DNA from 2 places in the Guyparkeria sp. SB14A genome. Region 1 is predicted to be linked to the other one. Evidence: predicted binding sites of a transcription regulator. Region 1 holds the regulator's gene; the other holds the start of a gene.
What was found. Region 1 encodes FliA, which starts transcription of late flagellar genes. Its sites were predicted from a motif close to GCTAAAGTTNNNNNNNNNNCNGCCGATA; they were not measured.

Region 1 (8,009 bases):
CCGCTGGTCTGCGCCGGCGTCGGTCAGCGCGTGCCGGAGGACCTCTGGTTCCCGAAGGCCGCCGACCTGATCAAGCAGGCCCTGGAAATGGGGCAGTCACAACTCGAACACACCGACCGGGATGATCCGCTGTGGATGCTCAATCAAGCCGGATGACAACCCAACCCGTCAGCGGCCACGACCAGGCCGACGGGGCGCGCCACGCCAACGCCAATCGCCCGGTGCGGGTGATCGCCGTGACCAGCGGCAAGGGCGGCGTGGGCAAGACCAACGTCTCGGTCAACCTTTCCGTGGCACTCGCCCGCAGCGGCGACCGGGTGGTATTGATGGATGCCGACCTGGGGCTCGGCAACGTCGACGTCCTGCTTGGTCTACAGTCCCGGGGCAATCTGTCCCACGTGCTCGCCGGGCAGGCGACCCTCGACGAGATCATGCTCGAAGGCCCCGAGGGCATCGGCATCCTGCCGGCGGCCAGCGGGGTGGCCAGCATGGCCGGGCTGACGCCCGCCGAGAACGCCGGGTTGATCTCGGCCTTCTCCGGCATGCGTTGGCCGGTCGACACCCTGGTGGTCGATTCGGCCGCGGGCATCGCCGACTCGGTGGTGCGCTTCGCCGAGGCGGCCAGCGAGGTGGTCGTGGTGGTCTGTGACGAACCCGCCTCGATCACCGATGCCTACGCGGTCATCAAGGTGCTATCGCGCGAGCACGACGTCACCCGCTTCCACGTGGTCGCGAACATGGTGCGCGATGCCGCCGAGGGGCGGCGGCTGTTCGAGAAGCTCTCGGTGGCGGCCAAGCGGTTTCTCGACGTGACGCTCACCCACATGGGATCGGTGCCGTTCGACGATTACCTGCGTCGGGCGGTGCAGCGTCAGAAGACCGTCGTGCAGCTTTACGGCGGGGCGAAGTCGACGCGGGCGTTCACGGCGATGGCGGACAAGGTCAACCAGTGGCCAGTGCCGCGCGGGCCGCAGGGGCAGTTGCAGTTTTTCGTCGAGCGACTGGTGAACAACGCCGAGCTGGACCCCGAGAACCTGCTATGAATGCACGCGCCATGTATCAGAACGTTCAGGCCGGATCGACCGAAGCACTGGTCGCCAAGCACGCCGATCTCGTCAAGCGGGTCGCCTTCCACCTGCTCGGCCGGTTGCCTTCGCACGTCCAGGCCGAGGACCTGATCCAGGCCGGCATGGTCGGGCTCCTGGATGCCGCGCGCCTGTTCGATGGCGACAAGGGCGCGTCGTTCGAGACCTACGCCGGGCTGCGCATCCGTGGCGCGATGCTCGACGAGGTGCGTCGCAACGACTGGGCGCCGCGCTCGGTCTACCGGCGCCAGCGCGAGATCGCCCAGACCGTGGCGGAGATCGAGTCCGAGACCGGGCGCGAGGCGCGCGATGCCGAGGTCTGCGAGCGCATGGGCATCACCCTCGACGAGTACCACGCCGCACTCACCGATTCCTCCTCGGTGCACGTGGGCTCGCTCGATCACGGCGGCGAATCGGAAAACGAGACCTTCGACATCGCCGATCCCAACAGCCGGCAACCCGACGAGGCGCTGGCCGAGGATCACTTCCAGCGCGATCTCGCCGACTGCATCGACGAGCTCCCCGAACGGGAAAGACTGGTGATGTCCCTGTACTATGTCGAGGAACTCAACCAGAAAGAGATCGGCGCGGTGCTCGGCGTCAGCGAGTCGCGCGTCTGCCAGATCCACAACAAGGCGATCATGCGGTTGAAGACCGCGATGAACGCCTGGAAATAGCCGACCGATACCGCGCCCGTTGCTGCGACGGGCTCAATTATTTCCGGTCGGCGCCGATAGACCCTATCAAGCAACCCGAACAAGGCAACCTGCCTGGTACTGACAAACGATCCCAGGGGCGAAAATGGACCGAAACATGAAGATCCTCGTGGTGGACGATTTCTCCACGATGCGCCGGATCATCAAGAACCTCCTCAAGGAGCTTGGCTTCACGAACATCGAGGAGGCCGATGATGGCCAGACGGCATTGCCGCTGCTCAAGCAGGGCAATTTCGATTTTCTCGTCACCGACTGGAACATGCCCGGCATGACCGGCATCGACCTGCTGCGGGCGGTCCGTGCCGATGCGAACCTCGCCAGTCTGCCGGTGCTGATGGTGACCGCCGAGGCCAAGCGCGAGCAGATCGTGCTCGCCGCCCAGGAGGGCGTGAACGGCTATATCGTCAAGCCGTTCAACGGGGCCACCCTCAAGGAGAAGATCGACAAGATCTTCGAACGCGTCGAATCGTAGGGGCGCGGGATGACTCAAACAGAAGAGCAGGATTTCCAGCCGGTGGTCGGTCGCGAGAAGCGCCTGGCCGATGCCCGCGCGCTGGTGGAAGCGATCGAGAACGAGGATTCGGCCGGTGAGGCGCAACTGATCGGCGAGCTCACGGCTGCCTACTCGGGCAACATCTTCGACGAGGTCGGGCGGATGACCCGCGAGGTGCACGACACCTTGAAGAGCTTCGCCGAGGACGAGCGCCTGGGCGCGTTGGCCGAGGACGAGATGCCGGACGCGCGCGACCGCCTTCGCTACGTGATCACCCTGACCGAGCAGGCGGCCACGCGCACCCTGACCATCACCGAGGAAGCCACGCCCACTGCCGAGCAGATCGTCGATCGCTCGCAGCGACTCAAGGGCGAGCTGACTAAAGTCGCCGCGAGCGAGGCCGATAACGCTCGCCTGGGCGGCGTGGTCGACTCGATGACGCGTTACCTCGACTCGACCACGAATTGCGGCGAGCGCCTCAAGGGGCAGCTCACCGAGATCATGATGGCCCAGGAATTCCAGGACCTGTCCGGCCAGCTCCTGATGCGGGTGATCGACCTGCTCGAGCAGCTCGAGGAAAAGCTGGTCGGGCTGTTGCAGATTACCGCCCCGGTACGCGGCGCCAAGGGAGAGGACGGCAGGTCCGCCCCGGTCGAGCGGGCCGAGGACGGCGTCGGGCCGCAGTTGCCCAACGCCGGGGACAACGTGGTCAAGAACCAGGACGACGTCGACGACCTACTCGCCAGCCTGGGGTTCTGACCCGGCCGGTCGAGAAAATTGCCCGTCCGGCACGGCCGGGCAGGAACGTGGCGCCCACAGGGAAACGCCACCGAGCGAATGAGAGGCAAGCATGGCATTCGAACCCGACAACGAGCTGTTGCAGGACTTCCTGATCGAGGCCGGTGAGCTGCTCAACGGGCTGGATCAGCAGCTGATCGAGCTGGAGCAGTCGCCCGATGACGCCGACCGGCTCAATTCGGTGTTCCGCGCCTTCCATACCATCAAGGGCGGGGCCGGCTTCCTCGAGGTGCACCCGCTGGTGGAGGTCTGCCACCGCGCCGAGGACATCTTCAACCTGCTGCGCAACCACGAGATCACCATGAACAGCCGCATCATGGACGTGATGCTGCAGGTGATCGACGTGCTCAACGACATGTTCGACGCCCTGCGTGGCGGCCAGTACCCGGAAGACGTCTCCAAGGCCTTCCTCAAGGAAATCGAGGGGCTGGCCCACCAGGACGACGCCCCCGCGCCCGCCGCCCCGGCCGAGCCCGCCCCGAGCGAGGCCTCCGCGCGCGCCGAACCCACCCCGGCCACCGAGCCCATGGCCGACGAGGACGACGCCTTCGATCGCATGCTCGCCGACCTGGATGCTGCCGAGTCGGAATCCCCGTCGGCAAGCGGCGGCGCCGACGACCTGATCAGCGACGAGGAGTTCGAGAGCCTGCTCGACGAACTCCACGGCAAGGGCAAGTTCCAGGCGCCGACGCCGGAGGCGGATGCCGACAACGCCGAGGAGGCGAGCAGCGCCGCGGATTCCGACGAGATCACCGACGAGGAATTCGAGGCGGTGCTCGACGGGCTCTACGGCAAGGGCAAGGGGCCGACGGCCGCGGCCCCCAAGGCCGATGAGCCGGCCGAGGCGGCTGCCCCCGCGCCGTCGCCGCAGCCGGCCGCCGCCAAGAGCGAACCGCCCAAGCCGGCGGCAAAGCCTGCCGAGTCCACCAAGCCGGAGGCCAAGGCCAAGGGCGCCGACGCCCACAAGGCCCCGGTGGAAACCACCGTGCGTGTCGATACCGAACGGCTCGACAGCATCATGAACCTGGTGGGCGAGCTGGTGCTGGTGCGCAACCGCATGAACACGCTCAAGTCGACCTTCGAGAACGAGGAGATCGCCTCGGTCATCGCCACGCTCGACATGGTCACCTCCGACCTGCAGGGCGCGGTGATGAAGACCCGCATGCAGCCGGTCAAGAAGGTGTTCGGCCGCTTCCCGCGGGTGGTGCGCGATACCGCGCGCACGCTGGGCAAGGAGGTCAACCTCGAGCTCGAGGGCGAGGACACCGACCTCGACAAGAACCTGGTCGAGGCCCTGGCCGACCCGCTGATCCACCTGGTACGCAACGCGGTCGACCACGGCATCGAGATGCCGGACGACCGCGAGGCGAACGGCAAGGATCGCGCGGGTACCGTGCTGCTCTCGGCCGCGCAGGAGGGCGATCACATTCGCCTGTCCATCCAGGATGACGGCTCCGGGATGGACGCCGAGGTGTTGCGTCGCAAGGGCGTGGAGAAGGGGGTGGTCGATCCCGACACCGCCGAGCGCCTCACCGACCAGGAATGCTTCGAGCTGATCCTGCACCCGGGCTTTTCCACCAAAGACCAGATTTCCGACATTTCCGGTCGTGGCGTGGGCATGGACGTGGTCAAGACCGCGATCACCAAGCTCTCGGGCACCATCAGCATCGACTCGGTGCAGGGCGAGGGTACCCAGATCAACATCAAGGTACCGCTGACGCTGGCGATCCTGCCGACGCTGATGGTGATCGTCTCCGGTCGCAAGTACGCCATCCCGCTGTCGGTGGTCAACGAGATCTTCGAGATGGCCGACAAGGAAGTGAACGTGGTCGACGGCCAGTCGACCATCACGGTGCGCGACCGCGCCGTGCCGCTGTTCCGCATGACCGACTGGCTGGCCCTGCGTGGCGAAAAGCCGGGCACGCGCTGCGAGACCGACCAGGTGGTCATGGTCCAGCATGGCGCGCAATTGATGGCCCTGGTGGTCGACTCGGTCATCGGCCAGGAAGAAGTGGTGATCAAGCCCTTGGGCGAGCTCCTGCGGGTGGTCGACGGGTTTGCCGGCGCGACCATCACCGGCGACGGACACATCGCCCTGATCCTCGACCTGCCGGGCATGGTGCGCCGCAACACCGGCCGTGGTCGTCAACGCCTGCGTTCGGTGGCCTGACCGATGCCGATCCGCCTTCTGATCGTCGACGACTCGCTGTTCTTTCGCCGTGCGCTGCGTGAGGTCTTCTCCAGCGACCCGCGCCTGGAAGTGGTGGGCGAGGCGTCAAACGGCCGTCAGGCCGTGCTCAAGGCCTGCGAACTCAAGCCCGACATCATCACCATGGACGTCGAGATGCCGATCATGGACGGCATCTCGGCGGTGCGACGGATCACGGATCGTTGCCCGACCCCCATCCTGATGCTCTCGGCCCTGACCAAGGCCGGGGCCGAGGCCACGCTCGATGCGCTGGATGCCGGCGCGGTCGACTTTTTTCCCAAGAACGGCGACGACCCGGAGGATACGCTGGCCCGCTCCGGGCGGCGGCTGTGCTCGCGGGTACGTATGCTGGCGCTGCGCTCGCAGCGCGAGTCCGGCTCCGGGGGGGCTGGTGCCGGGGCACGTTCGGAGACCCCTCCGGCGGCTTCCGAACCGCGACAACGCGGCGGGCGAAGTGCGCCCAGCGGCTTTCTCAGCCGCCAGGGCCTGGTCGTGATCGGTGCATCGACCGGTGGCCCGGCCGCCGTGCCGGCCGTGCTCGGCAAGCTGCCCACGGACTTTCCGGTGCCGATCGTGATCGCCCAGCACATGCCCGGCGCCTTCACCGGCCCGTTCGCCCAGCGGCTGAACGACTCCATGCCGATCCGCGTGATCGAGGCCTCCGACGGCGAGGTGCTCCGCCCGGGCACCGCCTACGTCATCCCGGGTGGCAAGCACGGCGAGCTCGCCGGACGGCACGGTGCCTACAAGCTCAACCTGCGCGCCCCGGTTGCCGATGAACACTACCGGCCGAGCGTCAGCCTGGCGTTTTCCTCGGCCGCGCGCGTGGCCGGGGACGACCTGCTGGCGGTGGTGCTGACCGGCATGGGGGACGACGGCGCCGAAGGGGCGCGTCAGGTCACTGCGGCGCGCGGTCATGTCTGGGCGCAGGATCAGGCGACCAGCGTCATCTACGGGATGCCGGCGGCCGTGGCCAAGGCAAACCTGGCCGAGTCGATCCTGCCCCTGGGGCAGATCGGCGCGGCGATCGGAGGGGCATTGCGATGAAGATCTGGGCCGTAGCGAATCAGAAGGGCGGGGTGGGCAAGACCACCACCAGCGTCAGCCTGGCCGGGCATCTCGCCCGCGAAGGCAAGCGGGTGCTGCTGGTCGACCTCGACCCGCACGGTTCCATGACCGTCTACTTCGGCATGGAACCCGAGGCCCCGGGCGCGAGTGTCTACTCGCTGTTCAAGTCGGCCGCCGAGGGCCAGCCGCTCGACCCGGCCCGCGTGGTGCACCCCACCGCGTTCGACGGCATCAGCCTGATGCCGGCCTCCACGGCGCTGGCCACGCTCGACCGTCAGCTCGGCATGCGTGACGGCATGGGGCTGGTGCTCAAGCGCTCGATCGACCGCATCCGCGACGACTATGACTACGTCCTGATCGACTGCCCGCCGATCCTGGGCGTGACCATGGTCAATGCCCTGGCGCTGGCCGAGTTCCTGATCGTGCCGGTGCAGACCGAATTCCTCGCGCTCAAGGGCCTCGAGCGGATGCTGCGGACCTTGGCGATGGTGCAGCGCTCGCGCCGGCAGCGACTCGAGTACGTGATCCTGCCGACCATGTTCGACCGTCGTACGCGGGCCTCCCACGACACGCTGCGCATCCTGCACGATCGCTATCACGACGACGTCTGGACCGACGTCATCCCGATCGACACCCAGTTCCGCGAGGCGAGTCGCCAGGGCAAGCCCTTGCCGATGATCCAACCGGACGCCCGCGGCAGCGAGGCGTACAAGCAGTTTCTCCACTGGCTGGAAACCCACGTCGGGGGGCAGGCGATGGCGCCCGCCGCCGAGCTGGGTGCCAGCGGTGCCCGTCTGCAGGAGTCCCGCTGATGGCCGCCGAAAAGCAGCATGACAGCCGGCAGTCGATCGTCGATCAGGACGCCGCGATCACGGCCTACCTCGACGGGCTGCTGCGTGACCCCGAGGCCGATGGCCAGCCCGAGGCCAGCGCACCCCGTCGTGCGCCCGGGCTCAAGGTGATCAACGTGCCGGAGGAAGCCCCGGTCGCCGCCGACGCCACCCCGGCGCCCGCCGCCCCCGTCGAGCAGCCGGCCGACGAGGGGGAGACCGGCGCGGCCAGCGACGTGACTGCCGAGTTCGACGACGTTGCCGAATCCGACCTCCTGGAGGCCGCCGGTGCCGAATCTCGTCCGATGGAGGCCGAGTCGTCCGTGGAGACGATGGACGAGGCGTCCGCGCCCGTCGAATCGGCTGCCGCGGAGACGACGAGCGAGCCCGCGACCGCCGATCATGAGCCGGAAGCCACGGCTGTCCCGGCCGAGCCGGTGCAGGACGACCGCTGGGCCTGGCTGCGCGTCGGTGGCATGACCATGGCCGTCCCGGCCGGTGCCGTGGCCTCGCGGCACGCGGACCCCGTGCTGGATCCGGTCCCGGGCGCGCCGGCCCACGTGGCCGGTGCGCTGAACGTCGACGGGCGTCCGCGCCTGATCCTGTCGTTGGCGACGCTTACCGGTCTGCGCGAGCGAGACAATGCCGCGCGCGAGGTCTTCCTGCTCGGCAAGGGCGGCTTGTGGGGCGTGGTCGGTGAACGTGTCGATCAGCCGCCCGCATTGGACGACGAGGCCGTCGAGTGGCGCAGCGAGTCACAGAAAGCGGGTCGCCGTCCGTGGCTTTCGGGCACGGCGTCGGCGATGGGTG
Region 2 (8,009 bases), on a different contig from region 1:
GGGCGCAATCTTTAGCGTCTCATCGCATCCCTTCCCACAACGGCGCTGGCTATCGCCGCACCAATATTGAAAAGGGGTAAGGGCATGGTAGCGCAGTCGACCACCGGTTGCCCCACGCAACCGCCCGGGCCTCCGGACGCGCGCCGGTTCATACGGCTGGCATGGTAAGTGCTTGCTACGTCGATGCAAGGCAAACCACAGCCCGAGGACGTAACGGTTTACAGATGAGTCGTCTTAACTCACACATCAAAGCAACCCGCCACGCCCGCGCCGCCAACCGGATGAGCGGCATGCTGTTGTCCGCCCTGCTCCTATTGGCGCCGACACTGCTCCAGGCGGCGCCGGGCGAGCCGCCGGAGACCGTCCAGGCCCAGGTCGGCCAGGCCATGGACGCGTTCCTCGCGGCCCAGGGCAGCGGGAACGACCGCCTGACGCTGCGCGCCGGGCGCCTCGACCCGCGGCTGCGCCTGGGGGTGTGCGATCAGGCGCTGGAAATCAACGAGGGCCGCCCACTGAATCTCAATCGGGGACGCCAGACGGTGAAGGTCAGTTGCCACGGCTCCTCGCCCTGGCGCATCTACGTCCCGGTCGAACTCACCCGGCGACAGCAGGCCGTCGTCGCGGCCCGGCCGTTGTCTGCCGGCGACGTGCTATCTGCCGAGGACCTCGACCTCGCCACCGTGGACGCCAATCGCGCGCGTCGGCAGTACTACACCGACCCCGCGGAACTTATCGGCATGGTGGCCACCCAACCGCTACAATCGGGTCAATTGGTCACCGCCCACAACCTCGGCATCAATGCCGTGGTCGAACGCGGCGACATCGTCGCCATCCAGATCGGCCGGGGCGGTTTCGTGGTGGGCTCGACTGGCGAGGTGCAGGGTCGCGCTGGCGTCGGCCAGCGGGTGAAGGTGAAGAACACCGGCTCGGGCAAGGTGATCGAGACGGTCGTGATCGACAGCCGCACCGTCGAGGCGATCGGCGGCTGACGCCACACCCCGTCACGACGAACGGGAAACGTACGAACCTCGCCCCGCAGACGTATTTCAGTCGGGGCTAAAGTTTTCCGCCCACCGGCCGATGTTCAAGGGCGAAGGCGATTTTACGTTAACCTAGACGCCTGCCAGCCCGGCCCGTGCCGCGGCGCGGACACATCGTCCGAGACAGGAAGGATCAAGCATCATGGCAAACGAAATCAACGGCTTTGGCCCGCGCAACCTGGGCCCGAACGGGTCAGTGGACTCGTCCCGCGGCCGGACCGAGGCCAAGGGCGAGAGCCAGCGAGCCTCCGGCAGCGCGACGAACGGCATCAAGGAGGATGACGCCGTGACGCTCTCCAGTGGGGCCTCCCAGCTCCAGGAAATGGGCCGCGCGATGGCCGAATCCGCCCCCTTTGACCAGGCCAAGGTCGATCGGATCAAGGATCTGATCAGCCAGGGCGAATACCAGATCGATTCCAGCCGCATCGCCGAGAAGCTGCGCCAGTTCGAGACCCTCTAAGGGCGCGGAACGCGGCGCCGGCGCGATGCCAGGAAATACACCCCGGCGGGCGTTCCCGACCGGGGTGCTTCTATTGGGCGTCCACAATTCGTATGCTCACGCTGCCATCCATGACAATCCGGCAGAAGCCCCAAGCAGGCACCCATCGATGACCCAGTTCGATTCCAGCAGCCCCGCCGACAACAGCCCCTCGACCAGCGACTGGCTCGCCGCGATGCTCGAGCCGGCGCAGGCCCTGCTCGACGAGCACGAGACCCTCGCCGGGCTGCTGCGCCGGCCGGAAACCCCGTCACTCGACGAGTTCGACGAGGTCTTCCGCCGGATCCGCGAGCACAACGAGAAGCTGGCCCATGCCGAACAGGCCCGGCTGGACTGGCTCGCCGCGCAGGGCGAGACCGACACGGACGCGGCACTCCAGCATGAAGACGGGCAGACACGGGCCCACTGGGAGCAACTCAAGGAGACGGCACGGCGGTTTCGCGACCTATCCGAAACCAACCTGATGGCCCTGCGGCGGATCGATCACTTCCTCGGCGAACGAATCGACTTTCTCACCCAGCGTGACGAGCCGGCCGGCTCGCTCTACACCGCCGGCGGCACCGAACGCAATACCGGTCGAGGCGGCCGCACCCTCGGTGACGCCTGATCGTCGGCGCCGGCACCCGGCACGCCCCGTCAGCCCGCCCGATCGAGCAACAGCGACCGACTTTCCCCGGCCCGCGTCTCGCGGCTGACCACGAATCGCTCGGGGAGCCGCAGGGACTCCGGCGCCCCGCCCTCGACGAACACCCGGGCATCCTCGGCAAGCCAGGGGGCCTCGGCCAGCGCGTCGAGCGCCTCCTGAAGCAATTCGGGCTGACGAAACGGCGGATCGAGGAACACCAGGTCGATCGGACCCTCGAACCTCTGGGGCGGTGACGACCACCAGTGACGGGCATTCATGGCCCAGATCGTGAAACGTTCCGCCGGGGCATCCAATCGAGCCAGGTTTTCCTCGAGCGACCGTGCCACGCGCGCCGAGCGTTCGACGAACCCCACCCAGGCGGCTCCACGGGACAACGCCTCGATCCCGAGCACACCACTGCCGGCGAACAGGTCGAGCACCCGCCAACCGGCGAGATCCTGACCCAGCCAGTTGAACAGCGTCTCGCGCACCCGGTCGGGGGTCGGGCGCAAATCGCGGGCCGGGGGGAAACGCAGGCGGCGCGAGCGCCACTCCCCACCGATGATGCGCACCTGCTCGCCGCGCGCCGGGCTTCTCCCCTTGGGGGTGCTGGGCATGAGGACACTCCTTGCGAATCGCGTAAACGTCGGGCGATCAAGGGCCCCTGAACCCCCGACCGGCAATGGCCGCATGATAAACTCCGTCGGCGCCATGCGGGCCAGTGCCAGTTCACGGCCACGCCACGCCGGGACGCCCCGGCAGTCATCCGCCGCGAACCCAGGTAGACAAGCAACGTCATGTTCGGATTTCTCAGACGCAAGAAGCGCAAGAACGACGCCACCGAGGGCCAGGACGAGGTCGACCAGCCCGCCGTCGAGACCTCGACCGGCGATGACGAGCCCACCCCGCCCGAGCCGGCCTCGGAACACGGCACCCCCGCCGAGCCGCCCCCGATCCACGAGGAACCGGCCGCCACGCCCGCCAACGACCTGACCGTCACGGAGCAGGACACGCGGCGCCAGAAATCCGACACCGCGTCATCCACCCCGAGCGAGCCCCCGGCGCCGCGCCCCGCACCGGAACAGTCCGGCTCGCTGTTCAGCCGGCTGGCGAAGACCCGCTCGGGCCTGACCGAAGGGCTGGGCGATCTCTTCCTCGGCAAGAAGCGAATCGACGACGACCTGCTCGAGGAGCTGGAAACGCGCCTGATCATGGCCGACGTCGGCCAAAAAACGACCGCGGCCCTGATCGACGAGCTGACCGACGAGGTCAGCCGCAAGCACGTCAACGACCCCGAACACCTGTTCGAGACCCTCTACCGCCTGATGATCGAACGCCTGGAGGCGGTGCAGCCCGACGAACCGCCGGCCCGTCGCCAGGCGGGTCGCCCGCACGTGATGGTGGTCTGCGGCATCAACGGCGGCGGCAAGACCACCAGCATCGGCAAGCTCGCGCATCGCTTCAAGGCCGAAGGCCGCGACGTGACCCTGGCCGCCGCGGATACCTTCCGCGCCGCCGCCGTCGAGCAGCTGATTCGCTGGGGCGAACGCAACGACGTCCGCGTGATCGGCGAACCGGGCCGTGGCGATCCGGCCTCGGTGGCCTTCGATGCCGTCAGCTCGGCCAAGGCGCGCGGCAGTGACATCCTGATCGTCGATACGGCCGGCCGCCTGCACACCCAGTCGGGCCTGATGGACGAACTGGGCAAGCTGATCCGCGTGATCGGCAAGGCTGAACCCGAGGCGCCGGACGAGGTGCTGCTGGTCATTGATGCCAGCATCGGGCAGAACGCGCTGGTCCAGGCACGCCAGTTCAATCAGGCCGTCAAGCTCACCGGGCTGATCGTCACCAAGCTCGACGGCACCGCCAAGGGCGGCATCGTCTTTGCCATCGCCGACGAACTCGGCCTGCCGATTCACTTCATCGGCGTTGGCGAGAAAGCCGAGGACCTGCGCCCCTTCGAGCCGCGTGCCTTTGTCGACGCGCTGCTCGACCGTCAAGCCGACTGAGCGCTTCGCCCTGAGCCGTGACCGCGAATGCGCCGACCAAACACCGAGCGGGCGAACCGAGAAAAGTGGAAGGAGCCGCGCCGTGACCGACCAGACAGAGCAAGCCGATTGCCGGGAAACGAACGAGGTGGCGACACCAACATCAAACGGCCCACGAGGTGCCCGCCGCCATGATTGAGTTCGCCAACGTTTCCCGTCGCTACGCCAACGGGCAGTTCGGCCTTCAGGACATCAGCTTTCGTCTGCCGGCCGGGCGCATGGCGTTCCTCACCGGTCATTCCGGCGCCGGCAAGTCGACCCTGCTACGACTGATCCCGGCACTTGACCGCCCCACCTCGGGCAAGGTGCTGATCGGCGGCTATGACTTGAACCGGATGGGGCGCCACCAGTACCCCAAGCTGCGCCGGCAGATCGGCGTGGTCTTCCAGGACCACCACCTGCTCGCCGACCGGCTCGTGTTCGACAACGTCGCCCTGCCCCTGCAGGTCTCGGGCTACCTCCCCGGCGACATTCGCCGCCGCGTCGACGCCGCGCTCGACAAGGTGGGACTGCTGGGCCGTCAACGAGCCCGGATCGAGGAGCTTTCCGGCGGTGAACAGCAGCGGGTCAACATCGCCCGCGCGCTGGTCAACCGGCCACGCATCCTGCTGGCCGACGAGCCGACCGGCAACCTCGACCCCGACCTGTCCCGTGACATCTTCGACCGCTTCTTCGAGTTCCACGCCGTGGGGGTCACCGTGCTGATCGCCAGTCACGACGTCGAGCTTCTCAAGCAATACCCGGTACCGCGCATCGCCCTCAACCAGGGCCGCATCAGCGCCTTCGAGGAGGCCGAGTCATGAGCGCGCCGGCCCACCACGAGACCCGTGGCACCCGCGAGAAGAGCCGCCACCCGCTGGCCGCCTGGCGTCGGCACCACCGCCAGTGCCTGCGGGGCGCACTGGCACGGCTGATCCGCCGCCCGGTGGGGGCCTGGGCCACCATCCTGGTGCTGGGCGTGGTGCTCAGCCTGCCCGCCCTGGTGATGACCCTGGGCCACCAGGTCGAGCGATTGGGCGCCATCTGGATGAGCGATGCCGCTCGCATGGATCTCTACCTCGCCCCGGGAACGGACGAGGCCGAGCGACAATCGCTGCGCGACTGGCTGGACAGACAGGCGACCGTGGCCGAACAGCGTGTCATCCCGCCCGAGGAGGGCCTCGAGACGCTGACCGAACGCCTGCACATGGATGGCTTGGAGGGTCTGGATTCGAATCCGCTGCCCTGGGTCATCGAACTGACCTTGAGCGACGCCCGCCCGGACACGCGCCTGGCGCTGGCCGAGGGGCTGCGCGAGCAGTCGGCCGTCGCCGAGTTCTCCTCCGGGGGCGAATGGATCGAACGCCTCGAGCAGATCCGCGCCTTCTTCGACGAACTCGGCTGGTGGCTCCTGATCCTGCTGGGGCTGACCGTGGTGTTCGTGGTCGGCAACACCCTGCGCCTCGAGCTGCACGAGCGTCGCCGCGAGATCGCCCTGATCGCCCTGATCGGTGGGACCGAGCGCTACATGCTGCGCCCCCTGCTCTACGACGGCACGCTGACGGGGTTGCTGGGCGGTCTTGTGGCAAGCGGCCTGGTCGCCCTGGCGGTCTCGGTGACCGCCGGCCCGATCGAGCGCTTTGCCGCCTCCTACGGCGCGGCGATCTCGCCGCAAATCGACCCGACGCTGGTGCTGCTACTGATGACCGCCGGGGCCCTGCTCGGGTGGCTGTCCGCGCAAGTCATCGGTCGCTTCTACATCGGCCGGCTGAGCACTCCATGATTTTTTTCGATTGGTGCATTAGTCTTTTCACTCTGAGCAGGGGCGAGGGGAACTTGTCCCGGGTTTAGCACTCTCATATCGCGAGTGCTAAAATACGGGTTCACGAGACGATTGGGATACTTGCAGCGAGGCGAGAACGACAGCATGCAGACAGCAAGCAACCAGATGATCGACAGCAAATCGCGGGGCCTGACCCCGTCAGCCGGCATGACCATGCCGGTCATGGGCGATTCGCTGTCGCAGTACCTCAACGAGGTGCGCCGTCTGCCCGTCATCTCCGTCGAGGAGGAACAGGCGCTGGGCCGGCGGCTGAAGGAAACCGGTGATATCGAGGCGGCACAGAAGCTCGTCCTCGGTCACCTGCGTTTCGTCGTGCATGTCGCCCGGGGCTACCGGGGCTACGGGCTGCCGCTGGCCGATCTGATCCAGGAAGGCAACATCGGCCTGATGAAGGCGGTCAAGCGCTTCGACCCGGACCAGAAGGTGCGCCTGGTGACCTTCGCGGTGCACTGGATCCGGGCCGAGATCCACGAGTACATCCTCAAGAACTGGCGCATCGTCAAGGTGGCCACCACCAAGGCGCAGCGCAAGCTGTTCTTCAAGATGCGCCAGATGAAGAACTCGATCGGCTGGCTCTCCAAGTCGGAGGCCGAGGCGGTCGCCGAGGAGCTCGACGTCCCCGAGCGCGAGGTCATGACCATGGAGGCGCGCCTCTACGGGCGCGACATGGGCCTCGACACCCCGGCCTACGACGGCTCGGAAGATGGCGACGGCCCGTCCTACGAGCAGATCCTGGTCGACCAGGACGCCCTGTCGGTCGAGGACATCGCCTCCCAGCGCGACGAGGACGACCGCGTCGAGGCGATGACCGCCGCGCTCTCGATGCTCGACGACCGCAGCCGGGATATCCTCTCCCGCCGCTGGCTCGACGAGCCCAAGGCCACCCTGCAGACCCTGGCCGACGAGTACGGCGTCTCGGCCGAGCGAATCCGCCAGATCGAGACGGCCGCCCTCAAGAAGCTGCGCACCGCCCTGCCCCAGCCGGCCTGATCCCGGTCCGGCCCATGCGGGCTGGAAACAGCCAGGCCAACAAACCGGCAAACAAAAAAGCCACCGCGGATCACCGCGGTGGCTTTTTTCGTGGCTGACCCAGCGCGCAATACGCGCGGGCGATCAACCGAAGAAGACGACGCTCAGGAAGCTCAGCCAGGAAAACACGATCAGGCCGACGATGAACGTGAACGCGAAATTGTCGAAGTTGAAGAAGTCTTTCATGTCTGGTTCCTCCCGTTGTTGGCCGTATCCTAAACCAGCCCCACGGCAATGTCACTAGTTGGGTTGGGGTTATTCCTCACCGGAACGCGGTGATTTCCCCGCCGTTTCTTGACGCGTTCGGCCTGCGCCCTCGGCGTCGGGCTCATCCGCCTCTTCGGTGGCCTGGTTGGTCGGAATCTTCGGATCGTCATCGTCCATGAGAATGCGATGCGCCGGCCCCTCCAGGTCCTCGTACTGGTTGTTCCGGATCGCCCAGAACGCGGCCCAGACCAGCCCGGCGACCACCAGCATGCTCAGCGGCACGAACAGAAACAGGACTTCCATCGCGTTACTCCGTCACGGTGTCGACGTAGCGAACGGCATCCGCCACCCCTCGACAAGAAGGCCCGCGCTTGGCGGGCCTTTCGTTCCGGCCCCGCGGGGCCGGCAATTGTCACCCGCCGTCAGCGGGGTTTCAAATCACGCTCACGGGGCCTTGATCAAGCAACCTGGGCCTGGCCGCTGGCCGCCCGCAGGGCGGCGATCCGCTCGTCGAGCGGCGGGTGCGACATGAACAGCCGACCGAACTTGCCACCCCGACCGAAGATGCCGAAGGCGGTCATCTGCGCCGGCATGTCCGACGGGCGATCGTAGTTGAGCTTGAGACGCTCGAGCGCGGCGATCATCTTCTCGCGACCGGCCAGGCGTGCTCCGGCGTCATCGGCCCGGAACTCGCGCTGACGGGAGAACCACATCACGATGGTGCTCGCGAGAATGCCGA

Region 2: flgM (flagellar biosynthesis anti-sigma factor FlgM) is a predicted target of FliA. The motif match lies at 1,056-1,083, and genes of this name have one in related genera.

What each region holds. Positions count from the first base shown of each region.
Region 1 is NZ_SWAW01000021.1:1,123-9,131, forward strand. Features, by position in the region: partial or broken gene flhF (flagellar biosynthesis protein FlhF) at 1-156, shown strand, start outside; gene FAZ79_RS08530 (MinD/ParA family protein) at 153-1,043, shown strand; gene FAZ79_RS08535 (RNA polymerase sigma factor FliA) at 1,055-1,762, shown strand; gene cheY (chemotaxis response regulator CheY) at 1,887-2,273, shown strand; gene FAZ79_RS08545 (protein phosphatase CheZ) at 2,283-3,053, shown strand; gene FAZ79_RS08550 (chemotaxis protein CheA) at 3,145-5,262, shown strand; gene FAZ79_RS08555 (chemotaxis response regulator protein-glutamate methylesterase) at 5,266-6,348, shown strand; gene FAZ79_RS08560 (ParA family protein) at 6,345-7,181, shown strand; gene FAZ79_RS08565 (chemotaxis protein CheW) at 7,181-8,009, shown strand, end outside.
Region 2 is NZ_SWAW01000005.1:94,309-102,317, forward strand. Features, by position in the region: gene flgA (flagellar basal body P-ring formation chaperone FlgA) at 225-989, shown strand; gene flgM (flagellar biosynthesis anti-sigma factor FlgM) at 1,183-1,500, shown strand; gene flgN (flagellar export chaperone FlgN) at 1,649-2,146, shown strand; gene rsmD (16S rRNA (guanine(966)-N(2))-methyltransferase RsmD) at 2,176-2,781, opposite strand; gene ftsY (signal recognition particle-docking protein FtsY) at 2,962-4,173, shown strand; gene ftsE (cell division ATP-binding protein FtsE) at 4,344-5,015, shown strand; gene FAZ79_RS03745 (permease-like cell division protein FtsX) at 5,012-5,974, shown strand; gene rpoH (RNA polymerase sigma factor RpoH) at 6,119-7,024, shown strand; gene ccoS (cbb3-type cytochrome oxidase assembly protein CcoS) at 7,319-7,573, opposite strand; gene htpX (protease HtpX) at 7,729-8,009, opposite strand, start outside.